One region of the Thalassotalea ganghwensis genome, then DNA from elsewhere that is predicted to be linked to it. Evidence: predicted binding sites of a transcription regulator. Region 1 holds the regulator's gene; each other region holds the start of a gene.

Region 1 (8,498 bases):
AATATAACTTGTTGGCAAAATTAGGTGATGGTGACGGCGGTTTATTGTTAGCTGGGCACAGTGATACCGTTCCTTACGATGAACAACGATGGCAAAGCGATCCCTTTCAGGTGAAAGACGCTGATGATAAGTTTTACGGCTTAGGTACCTGCGATATGAAAGGCTTTTTCGCCTTTATTTTGCAAGCTTGTAAGCAATTGCATAAGCAATCATTAAATAAACCACTCTATATACTGGCAACAGCAGATGAAGAAACGACCATGGCAGGTGCCCGTTTTTTTATGGAAAAGCAATGGATAAAACCTGATGTGGCGGTTATTGGGGAGCCAACCAATTTGGTGCCAGTTGTTATGCATAAAGGCCATATGTCACATAGAATCAAAGTACAAGGTCAGTCGGGGCATTCAAGTCAGCCAGATCTAGGTGTCAATGCTATTGAGATTATGTATCAAGTACTCAATGCGTTGCTCGAACTTAAAGAAAAATTAGCATTACATTATACCAACCAAGCATTTGCTGTCCCCATGCCTACCCTGAACCTAGGTGCTATTAGTGGCGGTGACAATGCCAATCGCATTTGTGGTTATTGTCACTTAGATATCGATATGCGCGCATTGCCAGGACTTAAAGACGAAGAGCTAATTACTTGGTTAACCGAAGCGCTAATGCCAATTCAGCAAAAATTTCCTGAGCGGATCAGTATCGAAGAATTACACCCAAGCTCGCCGAGTTTTGAGCAAGATAAGGCAAGTGAATTAGTACGCTTTGCTGAAAAGATATCCGAACATTCATGTTGTGCTGTGAATTATGCAACTGAAGCCCCGTTTATTCAGCAACTTGGTTGTCAAACAATTGTTATGGGGCCAGGTTCAATCGATCAAGCCCATCAACCCAATGAATTTTTGGCGTATAATCAAATTGAGAAAACAGAGCTGATGCTGGTTCAGTTAATCAACAAATATTGCATGTAAGGGATGAACTTCTGTTACTTATTGCTCTTGTTCCATAGCTTTTGATTATCTTTGATCGTGAAGTAATCACCGGCATGCCAATACCTTGGCAATAAGTCGAGCTTTTTACGCTCTTGATAATTAGAAGCCAAGAGCTCTAAAATCTCATTTAAGCGCTCTTTACTGATAGTGGCAAAATCTTTTGCCACATCAACATTGTATAGGTTCTTATCTTTTTCAATAATGATATCTTGGCCAAAGCCGATAAAAGTGAGATGTCGTGTCGCTGTTCGGCAGATTGGCTGTTCACCATCCTCTGGGTAAAGTTGGGTAACTATAGCGTACTCGTAGCGATCACTTTTCTCACCATCTTTGTCTGTAGGGATATAAGTCACCCCAAATCCTTGAGGGAAGTCACCCGTTATTTTATATAACGCATCAACAACCAACTGACTGCAATTACCTTTATCAGCATTTTGATTAAGCGCTTGATATACCTTAGGTAAAAGCTTGTAGCTATAACTCGCCTTGGTGGATAAAATTATCGACGTGTAAATTTGAGGCACTTTCAATAGATTACCAATCCCTTGTTTTGGGGTAATCGAGCCTTTTAATAACTGTTTAATAAAAACGAGTTTTTGATGCTCAGCAATATTAAATTTATCTCGCTCTTCTTTGGAATTCCCGACATAGATAGGCGCGCCAATACCATCAACCAAAAACTTGACCGTTTCACGAAAGTTAATTTGTAGTAGCGCCTTTCGCTCTTCAACGGGTAAAGTACGATGAATATCAAGCTTACCATCAGCGCCTGTTAATATTTTTTGCGCATCGGGATGATAATTGCCGATATCCTGAATAATGGCCGCCATTAAAATTGGAACTTTTATTCGGTCAATAACTGACTCGAACGCCTCTTTATCATTTGCAGCAAGCACTTCATAATCGCCTACCGATAACTCAGCTAAGCTATCTTTTAGATACGGGTGTTCAAGTACAGAGGATTGGTCGAGGTATAACCGATCAAATAGGCGTAAACACAAAATCCCTTTATAAAGCGATTTGTGGCGCTCATTAACTTCAGCGACTTTTTTACCTTCGGTTGGACTGATCAGCTGAATGGTGCCGAGAAATTGTGCCGATTTGCGACTAGTTTCTTCAAACGTTGCGCCCTCAGTTAACGAGAGCACCTCTTCACAGACTTCAAACAAATACTTATAACGCTCATTACTTTCATAACGTAGCTCTTGTTTAAAGTCTCTCAATTCTCTTTCAACGCGCTTAATTGCCGTTTTGTTTTCTTCGGCATTTTCCTTTAACGTGGCAATTTTAGATTTGTAGTTATCAATTTGCTGCTGATTTTCCGCCTGTAACTCGAAAAATGCAATGGCACGCTCTAGTAAAGAGTCTTTTAATATACTGCGGCCATACAGCTTATTTAAAAGCTGTTTGACCTTAGTAGTAAAGTTAGTGTCACTGTAATTTTTCTTCGACATGAATAGGCGATTTCTTGTTCAGCATTATTGTTATCACCTTCTAATGCTAGTTAATAATTACAGAACACTCAAGCACTTAATTTCTTTATCGATCAAAGTACTTAATCCTAAGGCTATGCGCCTTTTAGTTTTACTTGACGCGTTCTTCCTGATAATTGTTTGCAAATATGCACAAGATCTGAGTGCAATCCACCTGCGGTGACATCTCGTCCAGCACCTGGCCCTCTAATAACCAGTGGGTTATCTCCATACCATTGACTATGTATTTTAAAGATATTGTCTCCAGGAGAAATATTGGCAAACGCATCATCCTGACCAATCGCTTCGATACCAACGCTCGCCTTAATTCCTCGCTCACTGACCGATAAGCGCGCGATATAACGCATGCACGCTTGCTCTGCAACAACGTGTTCAAGCTTTGACTGAAAATCATCATCCAATTTAGTTACGCTATTTAAAAACTCTGCTTTTGATAGTTCAGCTAAAGCCTTAGGAACAAGGTTTTGACAACTAATATCTTCTAAAGATAATTCAAAGCCAGCGGTACGAGCCAAAATTAATAACTTACGTTGAACGTCTCGTCCCGATAAATCTTCTCGTGGATCTGGCTCTGTTAACCCTTGCTCAAGTGCCTGTAGCAATAACTGACTAAAGGGTTTTTCACCCGTATAGGTCTCAAAAAGCCAAGATAACGTGCCAGAAAAGATGCCTGATATTTCGGTAATTTTATCTCCACTATCCAGTAAATCTTTAATCGCGTAATTAATCGGTAGGCCAGCGCCAACCGTCGTATTGCCTAACCAAATACTTTTACTTTTATCCGCCGTTTCAACTAATGCTTGATATGTTGAAACCGGAGAAGAAGCCGCCCACTTATTTGCGCCAATAACGTGAATACCTTGCTCAAAAAACCGCAAGTAAAGCTCACTAAACGTTTCACTAGGAGTGATATCTACGACAACCAATTCATCATAAGGGTGATGGGACAACCAATCTAATAACTGTTCATTATCATAGCTTTGCGCATACTGATTAAATTGTTCCATTGCTTCTGAGGCATCGATGCCATCATTATTGATTAACGCTTGCTTAGAAGTTACCAATCCAACAAGGTGAAGATTTTCAAGTTCATGTACTCGATTGAGTTGCTCAGGCAGCAACTCTAAGAAGCGAGTCCCGATATTACCTAAACCAACAACCACTAGCCCTATATGACGGGCATCTTTAGTCATATCATGATGAACATTATTGAGCAGTTCTACGGTACAGTTAAGCGGTAAAATTGCAATATAACTATGTTTACTTTTAGACTTAACAAATTCGATGACCTTGCTGTGACGTAAAGAACGTTTAAAGCGCGCTCTAATATCGCCGTGCTCTGTCACTTTATGACCTACTGTTGCCATAATTGATGCTGGGATAAATGCCACTTCAGTATCGTGACTTGCTAGCCATTGACTAACAGATTTTTGTTGCTCTTGATGAATAACAATAAAGCCTTTATCAACATCATAAGTGATAGCATTAAACTCTTGTGCCGCTTTAAGGCCACTATCACCAAGAAAGCTGTCACTTCGCGCAAGCAATAAATCATTCAAATAAGTTACCGACAATTCTTGTTTTGCTATCTGACCAAAAGATCCGATTTCTGTACCACTGATATTAGGTGCATAACTACTTGCGACATGTAGATGTGTAGCGTGATTAGTCAACGGCTTAAGAGTTTTAGCGTGTAGAACCGGGTTTCCTAAGCGTCCCAATTCTTTAGCTACACCATTGGGTAAGCGATGAAGTTTTCTCGAATGTGGAACAACACGAGGATCAGCACTGTAAATACCATCAACATCTGTCCATAAAGTGACATTATTGGCGCCAACTAACGCTGCCATAATCGTTGCCGAATAATCACTGCCATTTCGCCCTAGCGTTTTAGTTAAGCCTTGACTATCACGGCTGATGTAACCCGTAACGACTGTGAGCTTACCGTCAGCTCTCAAGCTCTTAAGGTTTGTTTCACTGATATCATAAAGTACCTGACAGTCTCGCTCATTATCGATAACAAGGAAATCTCGCGCATCTATAAATGCACTGGGACAAACACGCTCATTGAGAACGGCAGACATCAATCTCGCAGACCAAAGCTCACCAAACGCTAGAAAGTCGTTAGTATAGCTGCCAAAGCCTTCTTTAATCCATTGACGAACCAATAAGAGATCATCACGCAAATATTGACATAATCGTGCCGCACTTGACTTATTAAGTAAGGAATTGATTAACGCCGCTTGGTTACTTTCGAGCATGGCAAGTGACTGTTCAAGTCCGTCATCATTTGTTTCAATTAAGGGTAAAATATCAAACAATTCATCCGTTGTGTCGCCATTAGCGGAGACAACCACGACATCATTTAATTGACAGTGTTGCTGAATAATACCAACGACCCGTTCAATACAAGTTTTATCCGCTAAACTGCTACCACCAAATTTATGAACATTGACGGCTTGCTTAGCCAATTGATTATTGTCAGCACTTAATGCGACAACATTTGCTGCTTGTTCCATACGATACTTACACTTAACTTTAATTAATTTAACTGACTAGCGACCAAAGCATTGTTGAGATCATTAATAATATCACCAATGTCTTCAATACCCACAGAAATTCGTACTAACGATTGCGTGATCCCTGCTTCTATTTGGGCGCTGAGTTCCATGCCTGCGTGTGTCATTGTTGAAGGATGACTGATCAAACTTTCTACACCGCCTAGCGATTGTGCTAAGGTAAACAGCTCGACATGATCGAACAATTTTTTAACCGCTTCTAATCCACCTTTCACTTCAAAACTCATCATTGCACCTGCACTTTCCTGCTGTTTTCTTGCAACATCGGCATTGGGATGATGTTCAAAGCCAGGGTAATAAACAGTATCAATTGCTGGATGTTGATATAGAAACGAAGCAACGGCATCCGCATTTTCTTGGTGCTGCTTCATTCTAACGGGTAGCGTTTTTAATCCTCTTAAAGCCAGATAACTATCAAATGCAGAGCCAGTTATACCAATACAGTTTGCCCACCACGCTAACTCTTCACCTAATTCTTGAGTTTTGGTTACTAAGACACCGCCGACAACATCGCTATGACCATTAATAAATTTGGTGGTTGAGTGAAACACGATATCAGCTCCTAACGCCAGTGGTTGCTGTAAAATAGGCGATAAGAAAGTATTATCAACTGCTACCAAAGCACCTGCTTGAAGACTTAGTTGGGTAACTTTTTCAATATCAACGATGCGCAATAACGGATTACTGGGTGTTTCAACTAGCACTAATTTAGGTGATTGTGCTAAAGCCTTTGCAAGTGCATCATCATCGTTTTGATCAACAACAATCAGCTTAAACTGTCCGCGTTTTGCTAAATGCGTAAATAATCGATAGCTACCACCATAACAATCATGAGGAATAACGACAGAATCTTCCGTCGTTAACAACTGACAAATAAGATGCACAGCTGACATACCAGTGCTAGTGACAATCCCCAACGCTCCACCTTCGAGATCAGCAATGGCTTGCCCAAAAGTTGCTCTTGTCGGATTACCGGTACGAGAATAATCAAATTGACGTTTATTGTTAAAACCCTTTAAGGAATAAGTACTTGATAGGTGAATAGGAGCAACGACAGCGCCATGATGTTGATCACTATTGATACCTGCACGCACCGCAATGGTTGCATTTTTCTTTTCAGACATAACCGTACCTAAAGCCTTTTTTCTAAATAGATGTTTGGACGTCTATAACTCTAAACGTTTTAAATTTCACGGTCAAGAAGTTTTAGACATCTAAACTTCTACACATATATAGTTGACTACCGCCCAACAAACAGTAGAATCATAGCTTGTAACTGTTACCAATTACAGCGATCAAGCATAGTCAGTTGCTCTTATCACTTAACAACATACAATAAAGATAAACAACCCAGAGGTAATTTCATGGCAAAGTGGAATGGCGAGTACATTAACCCTTATGCGGAACATGGGAAAAAAAGTGAACAAGTAAAAAAGATCACCGTTTCAATTCCCTTACGTGTATTAAAGGTTTTAACGGATGAGCGTACTCGAAGACAAGTTAACAATTTACGTCATGCCACTAATAGTGAACTGCTATGTGAAGCATTCTTACACGCATTTACCGGTCAACCTTTACCTGATGATGCAGATCTTGCCAAAGATAACAACGAGAAGCTCCCCGCTAGTGTCAGAAAAGTGCTAGAGGAAAAAGGCATTACCGATTTTTCACGCTACAGTGATGACGACTAGCGATTCAATCTGATTTAAACAAAAAGCCAGTAACTGATAAAGTTACTGGCTTTTTTATGGCAATAGCGTTTATAACATATAGTCTTTAGGCAACTCTAAACCAGCAACCCCTGACTCTACTGCAGCCATCGCGACAGCGCGGGCAACACGAGCGCATAATCGTGTATCCATTGGCTTTGGAATAATGTAGTCTTTACCAAATTCTAATGCTTTATCACCGGAAGCTGCCAGTACTTCTTCAGGCACAGGTTCCTTTGCTAATTCTCTGATTGCATGAACACAAGCAACCTTCATCTCATCATTAATCGTTCTTGCTCGCACATCTAATGCGCCACGAAAGATAAAAGGAAAACACAGTACATTGTTCACTTGATTTGGATAGTCAGAACGCCCAGTGGCGATAATAACATCATCACGTGTCGCCAATGCTAACTCTGGCTTAATTTCAGGATCTGGATTTGAACAGGCAAAAATAACCGGGTTATTCGCCATTAATTTAACATGTTCAGCACCCAATACATCGGGCCCTGAAACACCAACAAATACATCAGCGCCATCAATCACATCTTCAAGCGTACGTTTATCGGTGTTATTGGCAAATAAACGCTTATATTCATTCAAGTCATCGCGACGTGTGTGAATTACACCTTTGGTATCTAGCATGTAAATCTTTTCACGTTGTGCACCACATTTTATTAGTAACTCCATACATGCGATCGCAGCCGCCCCTGCGCCCATACAAACAATGTTTGCGTGACGTAAGTGCTTGCCTTGTATTTCCAACGCATTGATCATTCCAGCGGCGGTGACAATTGCAGTACCGTGTTGATCATCATGAAAAATCGGTACTTTACAGCGTTCTATTAGCGCTTTTTCGATGACAAAACACTCTGGTGCCTTAATATCTTCTAAATTGATACCACCAAAGGTATCAGCAATATTCGCCACTGTGTCGATAAAATCTTCAACGGTTTTATGTTTAACTTCGATATCAAACGAGTTAATGCCAGCAAAACGTTTGAACAAGAGCGCCTTACCTTCCATTACCGGTTTAGCAGCCATAGGACCTAAATTACCTAATCCTAATATCGCTGTTCCATTAGTGATAACCGCCACCGTGTTGCCTTTGCCTGTGTACTTATAAACATCTTCAGGGTTTTCGGCGATTGCTCTAACCGGTTCAGCAACACCTGGACTGTATGCGAGCGCTAAATCTTTGCTCGTTTCTGCAGGTGTTGTTAGCTCAACACTGATTTTACCTGGAGTAGGCAGTGCATGATAATCTAAAGCTTGTTGACGTAAGTCGGCCATGGGGTGTTCCTAAATGCGTTGAATAATTGTAATACCTGAACAAGTACTGTTAACTTTTATTGTTTTTATTATTTATATGGTATTGCATATCACTTGATACAATCAATAGGGTTTTTATATAAAAAATCGCTACAGGCTATAATATACGGGACTATCAACAGTCCCTATTTAAAAATAACATAGCTAATATAAGCGATATTTATGCGATTAAAACTAGCATTTATTAGCTTTCATTAATAAAAATCAGGCTAAACACGTTCAAAACAAGTTTAGCGATTTTCGTTAATTTGCGGCAATATTGTTCAATAATTCAGCTAACATGCCGCCAACAGCGTTAAACTCACGATCTCTATTGAAGAACTTATTTGCATAACTATGCAAATAAAAAAGCCAGCATAACGCTTAATGCCAGTCAGTTAACAACTGACTGGC
Region 2 (8,498 bases), on a different contig from region 1:
AGGTTAAATGCAATTGCATTAGCGTTTAATGATAAACCATGGCAAAAATCGGTTGAAAACTTACGCATAGAAGCGGTTCGTATACCACATGCTGGTTGGCCTCAGCGACAAGACGTTGAAAATATGGTTTTTCGTATCACCCTAGAAGAGCGGGCAACGATGATGCATATGGGAGACGCTGATCCGTTAACCAGTCACTATCAGCCTTATCAAGCATTTTGGCAACAAACTCAAACAGATATTAACTTTCCACCTTATTGGTTTTATGGCTCGAGTGAAGGGCGCACTATTTTAACTAAATTGCTTAATGCCAAGCAGCACGTCGGTATTCATGTACCGAAACAAGTACCTCAGCCACTGTTAAATAGTACGCTACAGTATTTTTCTGTACCGGAAGAAGTTAAAGTCATTGCGCTGTCCAAGCAATAAGGCGAGTTAGTGACCTTAAAGTGCTATAATTTTATTTAGCTAATGTAAATACGCAAATGGTGTTAAGGTGCAATTTGCTCCAAAGGGAGTTAACTAGAATTGGCGATTAGTTTGTCCATGAGTGCAAAGTCTCGTGGTTCATCCATTGTTAAAATTATTTTGGTAGTAACCATACTGCTTAGCTCTGTGCTTTTTGCAAAACCGATTTTACAAGGTACACGAGACCACCATGATGATCAAAGTCAAAGAGTGACGGTTGTTTTTGGTACGACTAATGCTAAGCACACCCTGTTGTATAGACAAGCCCAAGAGGTTTTAACTTTCGCATTTAATCAGCTGGGGTATGATTTTCGTTTATTGCATATGCCCAACAAACGAGCACTTATTTGGACTAATGATAAAAAGTTAGATGGTGTGGCATTTCGTGTAGCAAGCCTAGACGCTCAACTATATCCTAATTTAATTCGTGTTGATGAGTCTCTTTTTATCATCGAACAAAGTGTATTTAGTCGACAAAACATCGCTGTCGATGGTTGGTCTAGCTTGAGCCAGTTAACTGTCGCTTATGAACAAGGTACTCAGTTTATCGAGGAAAATCGTCAGCACTTTAAAGCGCTTTATCCCGTTATTTCAACGGTTAAAGCCTTTGATATGGTCTATGATGGTGGCGCAGATATTACTATTACCAGTCAAGCGACGGGTGAGATGATCTTAAAAAACTACCGAGCGCGCTTTAACGATAAAATTAGTGTGCAAACACCGCCGTTAGTTGAGCTTAATTTATATAGTTTTATGCATAAGCAACATCAAGATCTTGCTGAAAAGCTGCAGTTAACCTTACAACAAATGAAAAAAGACGGCAACTACCAGCGGTTACTTGAAAAAGCGAAATAAACGCTAACGCCGTATTTGACGATAAGGTGGCAAACTAGCAAGTAGCTCTTTGCCGTATCGTTTAGTCAATACTCTTTTATCAAGTAAAGTTATTGTGCCAGAGTCTTTTTCATTGCGAAGTAATCGACCTGTCGCTTGCACTAGCTTTTTAGAGGTTTCAGGTACTGACAATGACATAAAAGGATTGCCTCCCTTTGCGGTTATATATTCTGCTTGCGCCTCTTCAACTGGTGACGTTGGCACAGAAAAAGGAAGTTTAGTAATAATTAAATTGGTCAGGTATTTACCCGGAAGATCTAATCCTTCAGAAAAGCTCTGTGTACCAAATAAAATACTCGCCTTGTCTTTATCACAATTACTTTTATGCTGTTCTATGAGTTGTTGACGAGATTGCTCTCCCTGAACGAGCAGGGTCATTTTGTATTTATCCCGCAACGCTTTTGCAACTTGTTCCATTTGCCAATAAGACGAAAATAACACCAAGGTTGCATTACTTTGACTGATGAGCTCAGGTAACTTTTTTATAAGCTCATCGGTAAACGATGGCGCACTCGGTTCATTATCCATATTAGCAATGGCTAAGGTTGCGTTATTATAATAGTCAAATGGCGAGTTCACATGCTGGTACTGAGTACCATCATTATTTGAGAGGCCAACTTGTTTGCGAAAATGCTCAAAAGAATTTAGTGCCATAATTGTTGCTGAGCATAAAACAGCACCTTCACATTTCGACCACAACATATCTTCTAGGGTAAAACCCACATCAATCGGAGAAGCTGATAACAGGTAGTCTTGCTTTTTTCCCTCGATTTGTTCAATCCAGCGAGCGAGAGGTGCACCTTTATCACTGTCGGTTTTGGCGTACATTTGCCAAAGGGCATTGAAATTCTCTAAACGTTGGATCATAAAGCCGGATTCGGCTAGCAATGGCTCTGCTAAATACATTTGTGTATCACCATCTTTTACTGATTCCATGGTGAGGTTATATAGCTTATTGGTATGGTTGATACATTTTTTACTAAGCTCAGCGAGATCTTCCGCCCAATGTTTTAGTGTTTTTGGGATCAAGCCATTTTCAAAGCGGTAGGTTCTATCTTCTTGGGCGTTTTTTTGAGAAAAATAGGCTGGAGCATTATTGTCGATAAAGGTAACGACTTTTTGCATTTCAGTAATAATATCTTGGCAATCATCTCCTAACTTCAATGCCGGTGAAATGGCTGATTGAGATTTGACAATATTTGATATTTTATCACCAGTTTCTTTTAATTTGGTTAGCCAGTCTATTGTTCCTTTAATAGCAATTGTCGCACTGGAATGATCGCGAGTGATTTTGGCTAGATGATGCGCCTCATCAATAATATAAAATGTTTCATCAGGCTCTGGTAGGATTTTTCCGCCCCCTAAACTTAAGTCAGACAACAGTAAGCTGTGATTAATCACTAAAACGTCAGCGGCATCCATGGTTTCACGGGCTTTGTGAAAAGGGCAATGTGTATGTTCTGCTAAGTGTTTTAAACAACTATGTTTATCACACTGAATTGCTTGCCAAATATGAGCGGGTACTGGATCTGGCCAAGAATCTAAATCACCTTGCCACTGACCATTTTTGAGCTTTACATGCATCGCGTTAAGTATTTTTACATCAATGGCACTTGGCTTTTGGGCAAAGGTAAATCCCGCTTGTGGCTCATCGCCTGTTGATATTGCAGTAGCGAGCTTTTGCCGGCAAACATAACGTTGCCTACCTTTAACTAAGGTATAGTTAAAATCGATCCCGGCATTAGCTTTTAAAAAGGGAAGATCTTTATCAACTAACTGTTCTTGAAGTGCGACCGTTGCGGTAGAAATACAGACTTTTTTCTTTTTAGAGATGGCTAACGGAATTGCACCTAAACAATAAGCAAGCGATTTTCCGGTGCCTGTGCCTGCTTCTATGGCAATAATTTTACGACTTTTATCATACTCACCAGCTAATGTTTTGGCGATTTCAGCGATCAAAAACGTTTGTTGCTTGCGAGGATTAAAATTACTGAGGTTTTCCCCAATTGCTTTATATGACGCTCTGATCGTTGTTTTTATCTTATCACTTAACATTGAGCTAAAGGTTTCCATTGTTAGCGGTATCTATTACACTGCTGTATATATTAACAGCTTATTGTCGCTAAATAGAATCTTTAATGCCACATTCCGATAAAAAAAATGCATCCATCGTCGAGCAAGGGTTTTTGCTTACACGTCAAACCGTCGATGTTAATGGAAGTAACCAAGTTATTTTATGGGTTAAAACACTATCGGGCCCAGTTCAATTGGTAATAGAGCATCAGCAACCGTTATTTTTTATTGAACAGCATCAATATGAAAAAGCCAGCAAGTTGTTATCTTATTCAGATAGAAGAAAAGTTACATTTAAACCACTCTCGTTAAAGACTTTTGGCCAACAGCAGGTGGTTGGCGTTTATTTTCAACAATTACGTGATTTTTATGCGATAAGAACCTTCTTTAAGGAGCATAAAATCAAGTGTTATGAAGATGATTTTAGGCCAGATGAGCGCTTTCTTATTGAGCGATTTATCACCGCCAAAATTTTGTTTTCAGGTGAACTGGTTGAACAAAGTGCTAAGTCTTATCGCACTGTTACCGAGGTAAAATGTAAGCAAAGCGACGATAAAGCGTTATTAACCACTTCGTTATTATCGGTAGTATCGATAGATATCGAATGTTCGATGCAAGGAGAGCTTTATTCTATTGGCTTATACAGCGAAAACAGTCAAACCGTGTTAATGATAGGTCAAGCCGAACAGTTTCAACAAGAGATCGATTTTGAGCTTGTTTGGTTAGAAGACGAAAAAGCTTTACTAAATGCGCTTAATGAGTGGGTAGCTAAACATGACCCTGATATTTTCATCGGCTGGAATGTCATAAATTTTGACTTTGCTTTACTACAAAAACGTTTTGATCTTCACAAAATTCCTTTTACTTTAGGTCGTGATGGTAGTGAACCAAGATGGCGGCAACAAACCCAAAGTGAACAACTGTTTATTGATATTGCCGGTAGAGTGGTTATTGATGGTATCGATATGTTAAAAAGTGCAACTTACCGTTTTAGTAGCTTTTCACTAGAATCTGTAGCGCAAGAACTACTGGGAGTAGGGAAGAAAGTCGAAAATGTTGATAATCGGGTTGCTGAAATCACCCATAATTTTCATCATAATAAGTTGGCGTTAGCAACGTATAACCTCGAAGATTGTCGATTAGTCACTAAAATATTTGAAAAAACGCTCCTGTTCGATTTTGCCATGTTAAGAGCACACTTAACTGGGTTGTCTTTGGATCGTATCGGTGGCTCAGTTGCTGCGTTTACAAATTTGTATTTACCAAAGTTACATCGAGCCGGCTATGTTGCGCCCAATATGGGCGATGGTTTAAAAGGGCTCACATCGCCTGGTGGTTATGTCATGGATTCTATTCCTGGGCTATATAAAAATGTACTCGTACTTGATTTTAAAAGCTTGTATCCCAGTATTATTCGTACATTTAATATTGACCCAATGGGGATGATAGAAGGACTGCTCAATAAAGAAAATGCAATTTCAGGCTTTGATGGCGCTTACTTTTCTAGGGAAGAGCATTTTTTACCACAAATTATTAAAACCCTATGGAGTGAGCGCGACAAAGCAAAACGCGATAATAATGCCGCATTATCGCAAGCCATTAAAATTATAATGAACTCATTTTATGGGGTGCTTGGCTCAACCGGTTGTCGATTTTTTGATCCTAGATTATCGGGGTCCATAACCAAACGTAGCCATGAGATACTTAAAACAACACAAGCGTGGATAGAATCGAAAGGCTTTAAGGTGATTTATGGTGACACCGACTCGATATTTATTCATGCCGGCAATGATAAAACCGCTCAAGAAAGCATTACCTTAGGCCAAGAGCTCGCAAATTTTATCAACACGCATTGGGATGAAGACCTTGATGCTCGATTTGCGGTCAAAAGCTATCTAGAAATTGAGTTTGAAACACATTTTGAGCAATTTTTTATGCCAACCATTCGAGGGGTAGATAATCAAAAACAAACTGGTGTTATTGGTACTAAAAAGCGCTATGCAGGCTTAATCGACAAAAACGGTGACAAACAATTGGTTTTTAAAGGGATGGAAACCGTACGCAGTGATTGGACAGCGTTAAGTAAAGAATTTCAACAAGAGCTCTACATGAAAGTGTTTAAACAGGAGCCGGTTGATGACTACGTCAAGTCTATTGTCTCTAGATTATATTCGAAAGAATTTGATGATTTGCTCGTCTATCGTAAACGATTAACACGTAAACTCGATCAGTACGTAAAAAATATTCCCCCGCATGTGAAAGCGGCTCGACACGCTGATGAACTCAACTTAAAAAATGGTAAACCATTAAAATATCAGAAAAAAGGGTGGATTGAGTACGTTATGACACTCGAAGGCCCACAAGTCATTGAGTATGCGCATGCTCCGCTAGATTATGATTTTTATCGAGAGCGACAGTTAAAGCCAATCGCTGATGATATTCTACCGTTTATCGACTGTAGCTTTGACCAAATCACGGATAAACAAATGCAACTGTTTTAGTTGGCTTATTCTCCTTAATGCTGGTTTATATTGAAATACTTGTATACAAACAGGTGTTTTACCTTATACACTGAACGTTATTTTAGATGTCTAGATATCCATAAAACCACTTAGATGTAATGGCAGTAATATGAAAAAAGATACCAAAATTGTTAATGCAGGAAGGCAATCAAAATGGACGCGCGGTGTGGTAAACCCGCCAGTAGAGAGAGCGTCAACTGTTGTATTTGATAGCGTGAAAGAAATGAAACATGCTACAGCTAATCGTGGTAACAAAGTACTTTTTTATGGTCGCCGCGGCACAAGTACGGCTTTTGCCTTTGCGGATGCAATGACGGAGTTAGAAGGTGGGGCAGGATGTGCTATTTATCCTTCAGGAACCGCTGCAATAACCAATGCTATTTTATCGTTTGTTAAAACTGGCGATCACATTCTTATGGTTGATAATGCCTATGAGCCCACGCGTGATTTTTGCGATAAGATGTTAGCGAATATTGGCGTTGAGACAACCTATTATGATCCGCTAATTGGCGCAGGTATTGAAGCATTAATTCAAGCCAATACTCGACTAATTTTTCTTGAGTCACCGGGTTCTATTACCATGGAAGTTCAAGACGTGCCCGCTATAGCAGAAGTCGCGCATCGTCATAATTGCATGGTCATGTTAGATAATACGTGGGGGGCAGGGGTTAATTTTAATGCCTTTGAACATGGTGTTGATATTTCTATTCAGGCGGCGACAAAATATATTGTTGGTCATTCGGATGTCATGCTGGGAACAGCGGTTGCAACTGAACCCTATTGGGAACAATTAAGAGAAAATAGTTACTTAATGGGGCAATGTACCTCGCCAGATGATTTGTATCTAGCAATGCGAGGTATTCGCACATTAAGTGTCAGGTTAAAACAGCATCAAGAAAGTGCTTTAAAAATTGCACATTGGTTGCAGCAACGCGAAGAAGTTGATCGTGTTTTACACCCCGCCTTTGCATCATGTCCTGGTCATGAGTTTTTTCAACGCGACTTTAGCGGCTCTAATGGCTTATTCTCGTTTGTCTTAAACCGAGGTGATCAGCAATCATTAAATGCGTTACTCGATGGTATGCATCATTTCAAAATGGGCTATTCTTGGGGCGGTTTCGAAAGTTTAATACTGGGTAATACTAATGTGGGGCGTTTAAGAACTGCGACGACATGGCAGGATAGCTATCCGTTAATTCGCTTACATGTTGGTTTAGAAGATGTCGATGATTTAATTGACGATTTAGCCAAAGGGTTCGATCGACTAAACCAAGCGTTAGCTTCACGTTAAGTTCATTTTTCAAGCGTTGCCAAGCGTCATTTTTCTAGGTCAGTAGAGGTAGGTTCCTCTGCTGACGTGGACTTTCTAGTAAAGTAGTCCACCGTTGTACAAGAGACAACGTCTCCCAATACATTAACGGATGTTCTGCACATATCTAAAATTCTATCAACGCCAAGAATTAAGGCGATACCTGCAGCAGGAATACCAACACCTTCTAGCACCATACTTAAGATAATGATGCCAGCACCAGGTGTTGCAGGTGAACCGACTGATGCCGCAACGGCCATAGTCACAATAAAGAGATAACTGGTTAAACTTAGGTCGACGGCAAAAACTTGCGCTAAGAATACTGTTGCTATGCCTTGATACATAGCGGTACCCGTCATATTTACGGTTGCACCCAGTGGCACGAGAAAACGAGCAATGTCCGGTTTGATCATCAATTTATTTTCTGTGACATCTAAGGTTATTGGCATAACCGCAGCAGAACTACTGGTTGAAAAAGCTAATAATAATAACTCTCTTACGTGTCCTAAAAACGTTTTAAGCTTGCCTGACCAGGTTAACGCAGCAACGATAAAGTAAAGCATCGCAACAATAAGGATACCTAGTACAACGGTTGCCACATAAATCATCATCCCGGCTAATACGTCGATGCCAAGGTTGGCGACCAATTTTGTGATCAAGCCAAATACCGCAAATGGTGCAAGTAACATTGCCCATGAAACAATACGCAAACTGACTTCTTGTAAAGCCCCCAGTAAATCAAACAAAGGCTTTGATTGTTGTGCGGGGATTGACAGTAAGGCAGCACCTAAGACCGCCGAGAATAGTATTACCTGTAACATTTCCCCAGATGCCATTGACGCTAGTGGATTTTTTGGAATGAGCTCCGATACTTTATTTGGTAAGTCTGCAAGGTCAGGAAAACCGCTGGCGGCAACACTCGTTAGTGGGGCAATATTGCTATCAATCAGGTTGGTCGCATCAATATATTGTCCAGGTTGAATGGTTAACGCTAACACAATACCAACCGTAGCTGCAATCATGGTAGATGCAATGATAAAGATAATCGCAATTAAGCCATTTTGTTTTAATGCGTCAGGGTTGTTATTCGAGGCGAGTCCTCTTACTACAGAAGCTAAAACTAGTGGAACGACAATCATTTGAATAATAGCGAGAAATAGCTGACCAGGTAAAGCAAGCCAAGCAGTAATTAAGGTGACTGTTCTTGCTGACACTAGTTTTAAGTCAGGGCC
Region 3 (8,498 bases), on a different contig from region 1:
GAGCATGAACGGTATTTTATAGTGCGATATCCCTTTAGGAAATATTACCGTCTTGCGATGCTACACGTTTGGTACTTGTTGAAAATTCATTTTATCGGAAGCTAAAGTCAATATGAAAGGTCAACTAGACCACTATGGTTATAGTCACTTTTTTTGAAAGACATTCTCGATAGAATTGGTATGATAGTGATAGTTGGAATAAAGATTGCTTCAAATACCTTTGGTAAGTGTTGCCAAATAATTGGCAATGAAACGATTATGTTTGGGAAATATTAATGCAACGACTGTTATACCTGTGCCTGTGGCAGGTGCTATTTATCAGCATTAGCGTATTCAGCGCATCAACTATTGCGTTTCAAGACAGTGGAGTACAAATTCGCGGTGCGCAAAGCAGTGATGCTTATGCCTTTGGTGAATACGGTCCTATTACTTCAAAAGATACCCTGTGGAATATTGCGATAACCAATCGGCCAGATCCGAAATTTACGGTTTATCAGGTCATGCAGGCAATATTTATTAAAAACCCGCATGCTTTTAAAGATAACAATATTAATTTGATGATAGATGGGGAGATGTTGTTATTGCCGTCTATTGTCGAGATCGGCAGAATTGATCCGCTTTATGCCAAAAAACAGGCGCAAGAACATGATGAAAGTCTAGATAAGACGACAGGTAAGGTGGTTAAAAAACCAAAACCTGAGCAACTTGTTGTTAATAAGAAAGATTTAGAAGCTGCGAAAAGTGAAATTAATGAACAGCTCAAAGAGTTTGGCAGTGGCCAAAGTAAAAAGCTAGAAACGATTCAAAACGATGTTCTTGATTCAATTGACGGCCTGCAAGCTATCTTGAGGGAAAACCAAGAATTAAGAGAGAAACTCAACAACTTTGATGATCAATTAACCACGATGAAGGATGAAGTGGCAAAAGGCAAAGAAGTTGAAGTTCAAATGAATAATGCCAATGAAATGTTGCAAGCATTATTGGAGAAAGCTGAGGCTGAAGAGCAGCGACTGTTATTAGAAAAGCAAAAAGCTGAATTAGAAAATCAGAGCTTTTTAGCTAGCAACACCTTTTTAGCGTTGATGATCCTGTTACCACTATCTCTGGTCGGAGGCTTAGGTTATTGGTTTTTAGCGCGACGCAAAACAAGTGATACGAAATCAGAACAATCAGCGAGTAAATCGGTAAAAGAATCAGAAGAAGCTGATGTTGAAGTAAAAGTTCCTGAAAATGCTTCGTTGTCATTAGACGATGAATTATCACTCGATGATGAATTGTCGCTTGATGATGAGTTATCACTTGATGATGAGCTTGCCATTGATCTATCAGAAAATGATGAAGACAATGACAGTGATTTGTTCAGCGATGATCTTGATTCGCTAAGCTCCGAATTACTTGAAGATGACGTTATTCATTTAGATGATGATCTAGGAGATTTAGATGATCTTGATGACTTAGATGATCTCGATGATTTAGAAGAAATATCGCTAGATAGCGATAGTGAGCCATTAGAAGGCGGACAGCTTGATCAAGATGATTTAGATTCATTGTTATCAGATTTAGGTGATGATGCTGAGGATAACAAAAAAAAGCCGGATAGTGACACAACAGATGGTGATAATGAAGCGCTAGAAGGTGGGCAACTAGATCAAGACTCGCTTGATGATCTGCTCAACGACAGTGCGAATATTGAAGAGACCATCGAAGATATTCAAGAAGAAACAACAGAGTTAACAGATCCTGATGATATTGATGCGCTGATGGATTCAATGGCATCCGCACCAGAGTCAAATGATAGCGATGATTTAGAAGATTTAACCGATCCGGACGATATCGATGCGCTGATGGATTCGGTTAGTGCGGCTGAGCCTGAACCTGAAGATGATAGCCAAGCAGAGCTAAGTGACCCTGATGATATTGATGCGTTAATGGATTCGGTTGGTGCGGCTGAGCCCGAAATAGAGGTTCCAGCTGAAGACGATGGTCAGAAAGAATTAAGCGATCCAGATGATATCGATGCGTTAATGGATTCAGTTGCTGCAGCTGAACCTGACCCTGAGCCTGAAGATGATGGCCAAGCAGAGTTAAGTGATCCGGACGATATCGATGCGTTAATGGATTCAGTTGCTGCAGCTGAGCCAGAGCCTAATCCTGAAGACGATGGTCAGAAAGAGCTAAGTGATCCGGACGATATCGATGCGTTAATGGATTCAGTTGGTGCAGCTGAGCCTGACCCTGAAGACGATGGTCAGAAAGAGCTAAGCGATCCAGATGATATTGACGCGTTAATGGATTCGGTTGGTGCAGCTGAGCCCGAAATAGAGGCTCCAGCTGAAGATGATAGTCAAGCAGAGCTTAGTGATCCGGACGATATCGATGCGTTAATGGATTCGGTTAGTGCCGCTGAGCCCGAAATAGAGGTTCCAGCTGAAGATGATGGCCAAGCAGAGCTAAGTGACCCTGATGATATTGATGCGTTAATGGATTCGGTTAGTGCCGCTGAGCCCGAAATAGAGGTTCCAGCTGAAGATGATGGCCAAGCAGAGCTAAGTGACCCTGATGATATTGATGCCTTGTTAGAAGGCATTGGTGGCGAAGTAGAAATTTCAGATCCCGATGATATTGATGCATTACTTGCTGGTGCAGCGCCAGAGCCGTTTGAGCAAGAAAGTAATGCTCAGCAAGAAACTACTGTAGACGACGAAGAACTTACCACAGAAGATATTGATGATATCGATGCATTACTTGCTAGTGACCTTGACGTTAATGAAGAATCGACAGGTGATACTGATGACCAAGTTCAATCCGAAAATGCTGAGTTAATTAATAACTTCACCGAAGACTATGTCGCGCCATTTTTAGCGATGGATTTTAGTGATGTTATCGCACAACGCGAATCAATGGAGGCTCAAGAGGTTGAGGAGCAAATTGATGAGCTAGGCACTGATGATGTTGAAGATACTGATGACATTGATATCGATGCAATTTTAGCGGAAAGTGAAAATCAAGAGACAGAAGCAACTCCTGCAGTAGATGAAGTAGACGAATTACTGACTGATGCGTTAGAAGAATCTGAACAAATCACATTAGGCGAAGACGATCAAGAGATTGATATTGAACAAATTCTTGCTGATGTTGAAAGCCATTCGTCTAAAGGTAGTGACACAAGTGACAATGACGATGGCGAAAAAATAACGTCGTCAAATGAAATCAGTGAGCAAGAATCAGACGATGATATTTTAGCAGGGTTAGAGGCTACATTTGATGAGTCGGCATTATCAGAGTTGCTTGATGAAGAGGCTGACCAGCACGAAACATTAGAAGAACATCCTGATTTTAATGATCAAGCCGTCATTGCTGACCTACTCAATGACAGTGAAGAAGTTGAAACGCAGCAGGATACCAGCAACGAAATCGACGATATCGAAGAATTGGACAATTTAGATTTTGATGAGTTGCTCGCCAATATTGAAGAAGAAGCACCAGCAGGACAAGATGAGCAAGAAGATTTATCTGATACATTTGATATTGGTGATGAAATTGATGAGGTACAAGAGACTCAGCAAGCAGACGATCAAAATGAAGAAGATTTCATTTCGGTTGATTCTCTCTTATCGGACTCATTGGATGCGCCGGAAACAGAACCTTATAAAAAAGAAAACATTGATGTTGGCTTAAATGAATTTCCAGAGTTTTCTATGGACGGCAATGAACTTGACGTTGATGATGAAGATGATAACGGTATCGCGGCTAAGTTAGATCTTGCTAAGGTATACATTGAAATAGGTGATAATGAGAATGCTGAAGTGATTTTGCTCGATGTTGTCGAAATGGGCGATGCACAACAGCAGTTTGAAGCACAGCAATTATTGGATAACTTAAATAACAATTAGCACCAATCGGCTTGTATTTTACATATATAGTTATTGGAATTTCACTTGAAGACTGTTAGCTTTTTATCAAAGCTAACAGTCTTTTACGTTTATGAGCACCTCTAGCCACAACAAGGAGATCTTGATGGAGAAGTTACATGCTAAGTACCGTCGTGATATGGGGACGTTTGGCGTGCTTTTTATTGTGGTTAATGGACTCATTGGTGCTGGCATCTTTGGCTTGCCTGAAGTGCTATATAACGCTGTTGGCATGTTTTCACCGTGGCTATTACTTCTCGGTGGAGTACTGGTAATGGCAATTGTGCTATGTTTTGCTGAGTTGGCAAAAGTGACTGAACTTTCTGGTGGACCTCAGCGTTATGTTGGTGATGCTTTTGGTGCTTATCCTGGCTTTGTGGTTGGCTGGAGTTTTTTTGCCGCTCGACTAATTAGTCAAGGAGCGAATGTCTTGGTTTTAGTCGCTTACGCGGCTCCATTATGGCCCGCAGTAGGTGAAGGCTCAGCGAAAGTGGTGTTAATTGTTTGCGTACTTGGTGGTATTACCTTGATAAATGTCATCGGTATCAAACGAGTTATCGTTGTACTAGGTGCGATGACAATATTTAAGCTCTTGCCATTGTTACTGTTAATGTTAGTTGGTATTGGTGCCGCTTCGTCTCAGGAGGCTATAATCCTTCCTCAATTTAGCGCAGTCGAGGGCGTTGCTTTAGCGGCACTTTACGCTTTTGTTGGCTTTGAGAATGCAACGGTTCCTGCAGGAGAAACTAAAGATCCGAAACGTACTATGCCACGTGCACTGGTATTAGGTTTCGCTTTGGTTACGCTGATCTATTTTGGTTTGCAATGGGCGTATAGTCATAGCGCAATTGCAGGAGCCGGTTCACAAGCACCCCTTAAATCGTTAGCAGGGGAATATTGGGGCGATGTTGGTGCGTTGCTAATTGCTGCGACGATTGTTTTGAGTGTGCTCGCTAATCTTACCGCTGGTCACACATCGGCAAGTCGTATGCCGCCAGCTTTGGCTGATGATGGTTTATTACCTGCTTGGTTTGGCGCTGTTTCTCGTTGGGGTACACCAGCTAATTCCATCGTATTTTATGGTGTCGGAGCTATCTTAATCTCGCTTTGGGACGATTTTTTGGCGCTAGCTGCGGTAAGTACCTTAGCGCGTTTACTTGCTTATATAGGCTCGATAGCAGCGCTGCCAATACTGCGTAAAAAAGCTGGCATGGTAACCTTCAACACTGCCATCATTTTAATGGCCCCAATAGCCATTTTTATTAGCCTTTGGGCGGTAACACAAACCAACGTATTTCATTGGCAAGCACTTGCTGGTGTAGCATTGGTTGGAACTGCTTTTTATTTTTTAACAACGATAAATACTAGAGCTCAACAAAACAATAGTTAATACACGCTGTATCAATTATCGTCAGTTAGGTAAGTTTTTTGTTTAGGTAAAATAGTTTGAATAGAAAACCTCACTTTTTACACTATAAACAAAGTGAGGTTTTTTAGATTAATATGCTGAGGATTATAAGCCAGCAGCGGCTCTTAATTCGTCTGCTTTATCGGTTTTTTCCCATGAGAAAGCCGTAAAGGTGTCGTCTCCTACCGTCATTTCAAACGGTTCGCGACCAAAGTGGCCGTATGCCGCGGTTTGACGATACATTGGATGCAGCAAATCAAGCATCTTGGTTATGCCGTAAGGGCGCAAATCAAACGTTTGTCTGACGAGCTCTACCAGTTTTTCTTCAGATACCTTGCCTGTGCCAAAGGTTTCAATTGAAATAGACGTTGGCTCAGCAACGCCAATTGCATAACTGACCTGAATTTCACAACGATCGGCTAAACCCGCGGCTACGATATTTTTTGCAACATAACGCCCTGCATAAGCAGCACTGCGGTCAACCTTTGACGGATCTTTACCAGAAAATGCCCCACCACCATGACGAGCCATACCACCATAGGTATCTACAATAATCTTTCTTCCCGTTAAGCCGCAATCGCCGACAGGTCCACCAATAACGAAACTACCTGTTGGGTTGATAAAATACTTGGTTTCAGGCGTTAGTAACTCTGCTGGAAGTGTATGCTTGATAATGTTTTCCATTACCGCATTGTGCAAATCTTCTTGCTTGATATCAGGGTTGTGTTGAGTAGATAAGACAACCGTATCAATGGCTACTGGTTTGTTATCTTCATAAATAAACGTGACCTGACTTTTTGCATCAGGGCGTAACCAAGGTAAAACGCCAGACTTTCTAGCTTCGGCTTGACGCTCAACGAGACGATGAGAGTAGTATAATGGCGCAGGCATTAATGTCTCTGTTTCATTGGTTGCGTAACCAAACATTAGCCCTTGGTCGCCAGCACCTTGCTCTTCGGGAGCTGCACGGTCAACACCTTGTGCGATTTCTTGCGACTGTTGGCCGATTAAGTTCATAATGCCACAAGTTTCGCCGTCAAAACCGACATCTGATGAAGTATAGCCAATATCACAAATGACTTTACGGGTTAAATCTTCTAAATCCACCCAAGCGGATGTTGATATTTCACCAGAAATAATTGCTACACCGGTTTTAACCATAGTTTCGCAAGCTACGCGAGCATGCTTATCTTTCGCGATAATTGCATCTAGTACTGCATCAGAAATTTGGTCAGCAATTTTATCTGGGTGTCCTTCAGATACGGACTCAGATGTAAAGTAATGTCTAGACATATAACCTCAGTAAAATAGTAAAAACGAATGTGATGCCAAGATGCAAAGCACTTGCCACAAGTTTTATTAAATTCAATTTTAACGTGATAATTTTTTTTTGCTAGTTTTTTTACGCCTAGACGTCTAAATGTCTTTATGGTTTTATTTGTGTGAAAGGTAAATTTCCCTATTTAATCTTTATATTTCAATTAGATAGTTGCGTCTTTCAAGGTGATTTTGTTTTGCCACAAATGCGAAAATATTTTTTCTTGAGCGATATTGGTGTTGGTAGCATAAAAAGATATTCTGCCAGTACTAGCGGTAACGGTGGCAATTTTATGGTCAATTAATTGCCGGGCCAGTTGCTTTGCAACAGGTGTTGCCGTTTCAACCAATTCAATATTTTCACCAATACGTTTGATTATTTCATGTTTTAGAAAGGGGTAGTGGGTACAGCCAAGGACAATGGTATCAACATCGTATTGCTCTATAGGAGCAAGATATTGTTGCAATAAGCGATGGCATTCATTACTACCCACTTTATCTTGTTCTACAATCTCAACTAAACCTGGGCATGCAATAATATGCACCTTGGCGTTATGTTGATGTTGCTTTATCAATGAAAGAAAACGTTGATTGGTGGATGTCGCTTGGGTAACTAATATCGCGACATGTTGTGTCTTACTGTGTTTTACTGCAGGCTTTATCGCTGGTTCAACACCAATAATAGGAATTGAAACCCGCCGTCTTAACTGATCAATCGCATTTACTGTTGCGGTGTTGCACGCCAACACAAGCGCTTTAACATTTTGTTTAACAAACCAATCAGCAATAGTGTTAACTCTATTAATGATCTCTTGCTCTGACAACCTTCCATAAGGTGCAAATTGATTATCTGCTAAATAAATTAACGATTCATTCGGCATAAGCTCATGAACACGTTTAGTGATTGATAGTCCACCGACACCTGAATCAAATAATCCAATCGATTTGTTGTGATAAGTCAAATTCTATGTGGCTCGCAACATGCTTTAAAGTGTTGATGATACCAAAGTAAGAAATCGAGTTAAATTATTTAACCTTAGGTTTGTATAAGAATTAGCAAGAAGGCAATAAAATCATACATTTAAGCTAGCTACGTCTTTCTAGCAAGCTACTTTTTACTGAATTCAAGGCGTATTGTTGTAGGAATAGTCAGCTATTTCACAACAATATAACGCAGAAGTAATTAAAAATAGGTGTTAGAAATGCATTTATTATGCAGAGCTGAGGTTATTAATAATCAAAAAACTATAAGAATGAAGATCACTGTGCATAACCTGAGTTTGCTGAAAAGGAGTAAGTTCAGAAATGTGTTATTAATTCATTTTAAGGTGATCACCTTAACGTGATGAGTAAGACTTCCAGAATGCCGTCGTCAACATTAGTCCTGAACACCGTGTGTTCAGGGCGGAAACTGCATATTGGCCGTAGGCTTCCCAGTACGAGCTGGGCTTGCTCAATAGCCAGTAATAAGTTTCCTTAGGTAAAACTTATCGGCTCAGGGACATAGTTAACATACAAACATCCCAGAAGACTTAACCCATAGTATAGCTAAACTTAATGAGAGTTTTAAGGGGTTAAATCAATGTTTGTGTTGTTTGCTTGGATAGTAAACGAATTTCGTTGATTAATTGTCAAGTAAACCGCAAGTTAGACAAATTTGCCTGTACTACGCTTTCTTCTTGGTGTTGCTGACGGCTTGCTTGATGGTATTTTGTAGCAAATCGATTTGATTTTGCATGGCGAGTTTTTCTTGTTCAAGCTGGTGTTTAGATTGTAACAAATCATGAGCTAAGTTTAACGCAGTCATTAGCAAGGTTTGTTCTGGGGTTTTCGTGGTGCTTGCTTGTTCTTGAACCTGTTTT

What was found. Region 1 encodes MetJ, which represses methionine synthesis genes. Its sites were predicted from a motif close to TAGACGTCTAGACGTCTA; they were not measured.
Region 2: a site for MetJ is predicted at 6,020-6,037, ahead of ACSLUH_RS18345 (cystathionine beta-lyase). Genes of this name have one in related genera too.
Region 3: a site for MetJ is predicted at 6,721-6,738, ahead of metK (methionine adenosyltransferase). Genes of this name have one in related genera too.

Annotation. Positions count from the first base shown of each region.
Region 1 covers NZ_JBQRUM010000013.1:95-8,592, reverse strand. The annotation lists gene argE (acetylornithine deacetylase) at 1-971, shown strand, start outside; gene ACSLUH_RS13385 (hypothetical protein) at 986-2,446, opposite strand; gene metL (bifunctional aspartate kinase/homoserine dehydrogenase II) at 2,560-5,004, opposite strand; gene metB (cystathionine gamma-synthase) at 5,028-6,188, opposite strand; gene metJ (met regulon transcriptional regulator MetJ) at 6,429-6,755, shown strand; gene ACSLUH_RS13365 (malic enzyme-like NAD(P)-binding protein) at 6,825-8,066, opposite strand.
Region 2 covers NZ_JBQRUM010000027.1:1,195-9,692, reverse strand. The annotation lists gene ACSLUH_RS18365 (MBL fold metallo-hydrolase) at 1-429, shown strand, start outside; gene ACSLUH_RS18360 (substrate-binding periplasmic protein) at 547-1,323, shown strand; gene dinG (ATP-dependent DNA helicase DinG) at 1,327-3,417, opposite strand; gene ACSLUH_RS18350 (DNA polymerase II) at 3,501-5,936, shown strand; gene ACSLUH_RS18345 (cystathionine beta-lyase) at 6,067-7,248, shown strand; gene ACSLUH_RS18340 (dicarboxylate/amino acid:cation symporter) at 7,275-8,498, opposite strand, start outside.
Region 3 covers NZ_JBQRUM010000020.1:26,273-34,770, reverse strand. The annotation lists gene ACSLUH_RS16860 (FimV/HubP family polar landmark protein) at 276-3,893, shown strand; gene ACSLUH_RS16855 (APC family permease) at 4,018-5,301, shown strand; gene metK (methionine adenosyltransferase) at 5,425-6,612, opposite strand; gene murI (glutamate racemase) at 6,801-7,598, opposite strand; RNA gene ssrS (6S RNA) at 7,988-8,169, opposite strand; gene ACSLUH_RS16835 (cell division protein ZapA) at 8,303-8,498, opposite strand, start outside.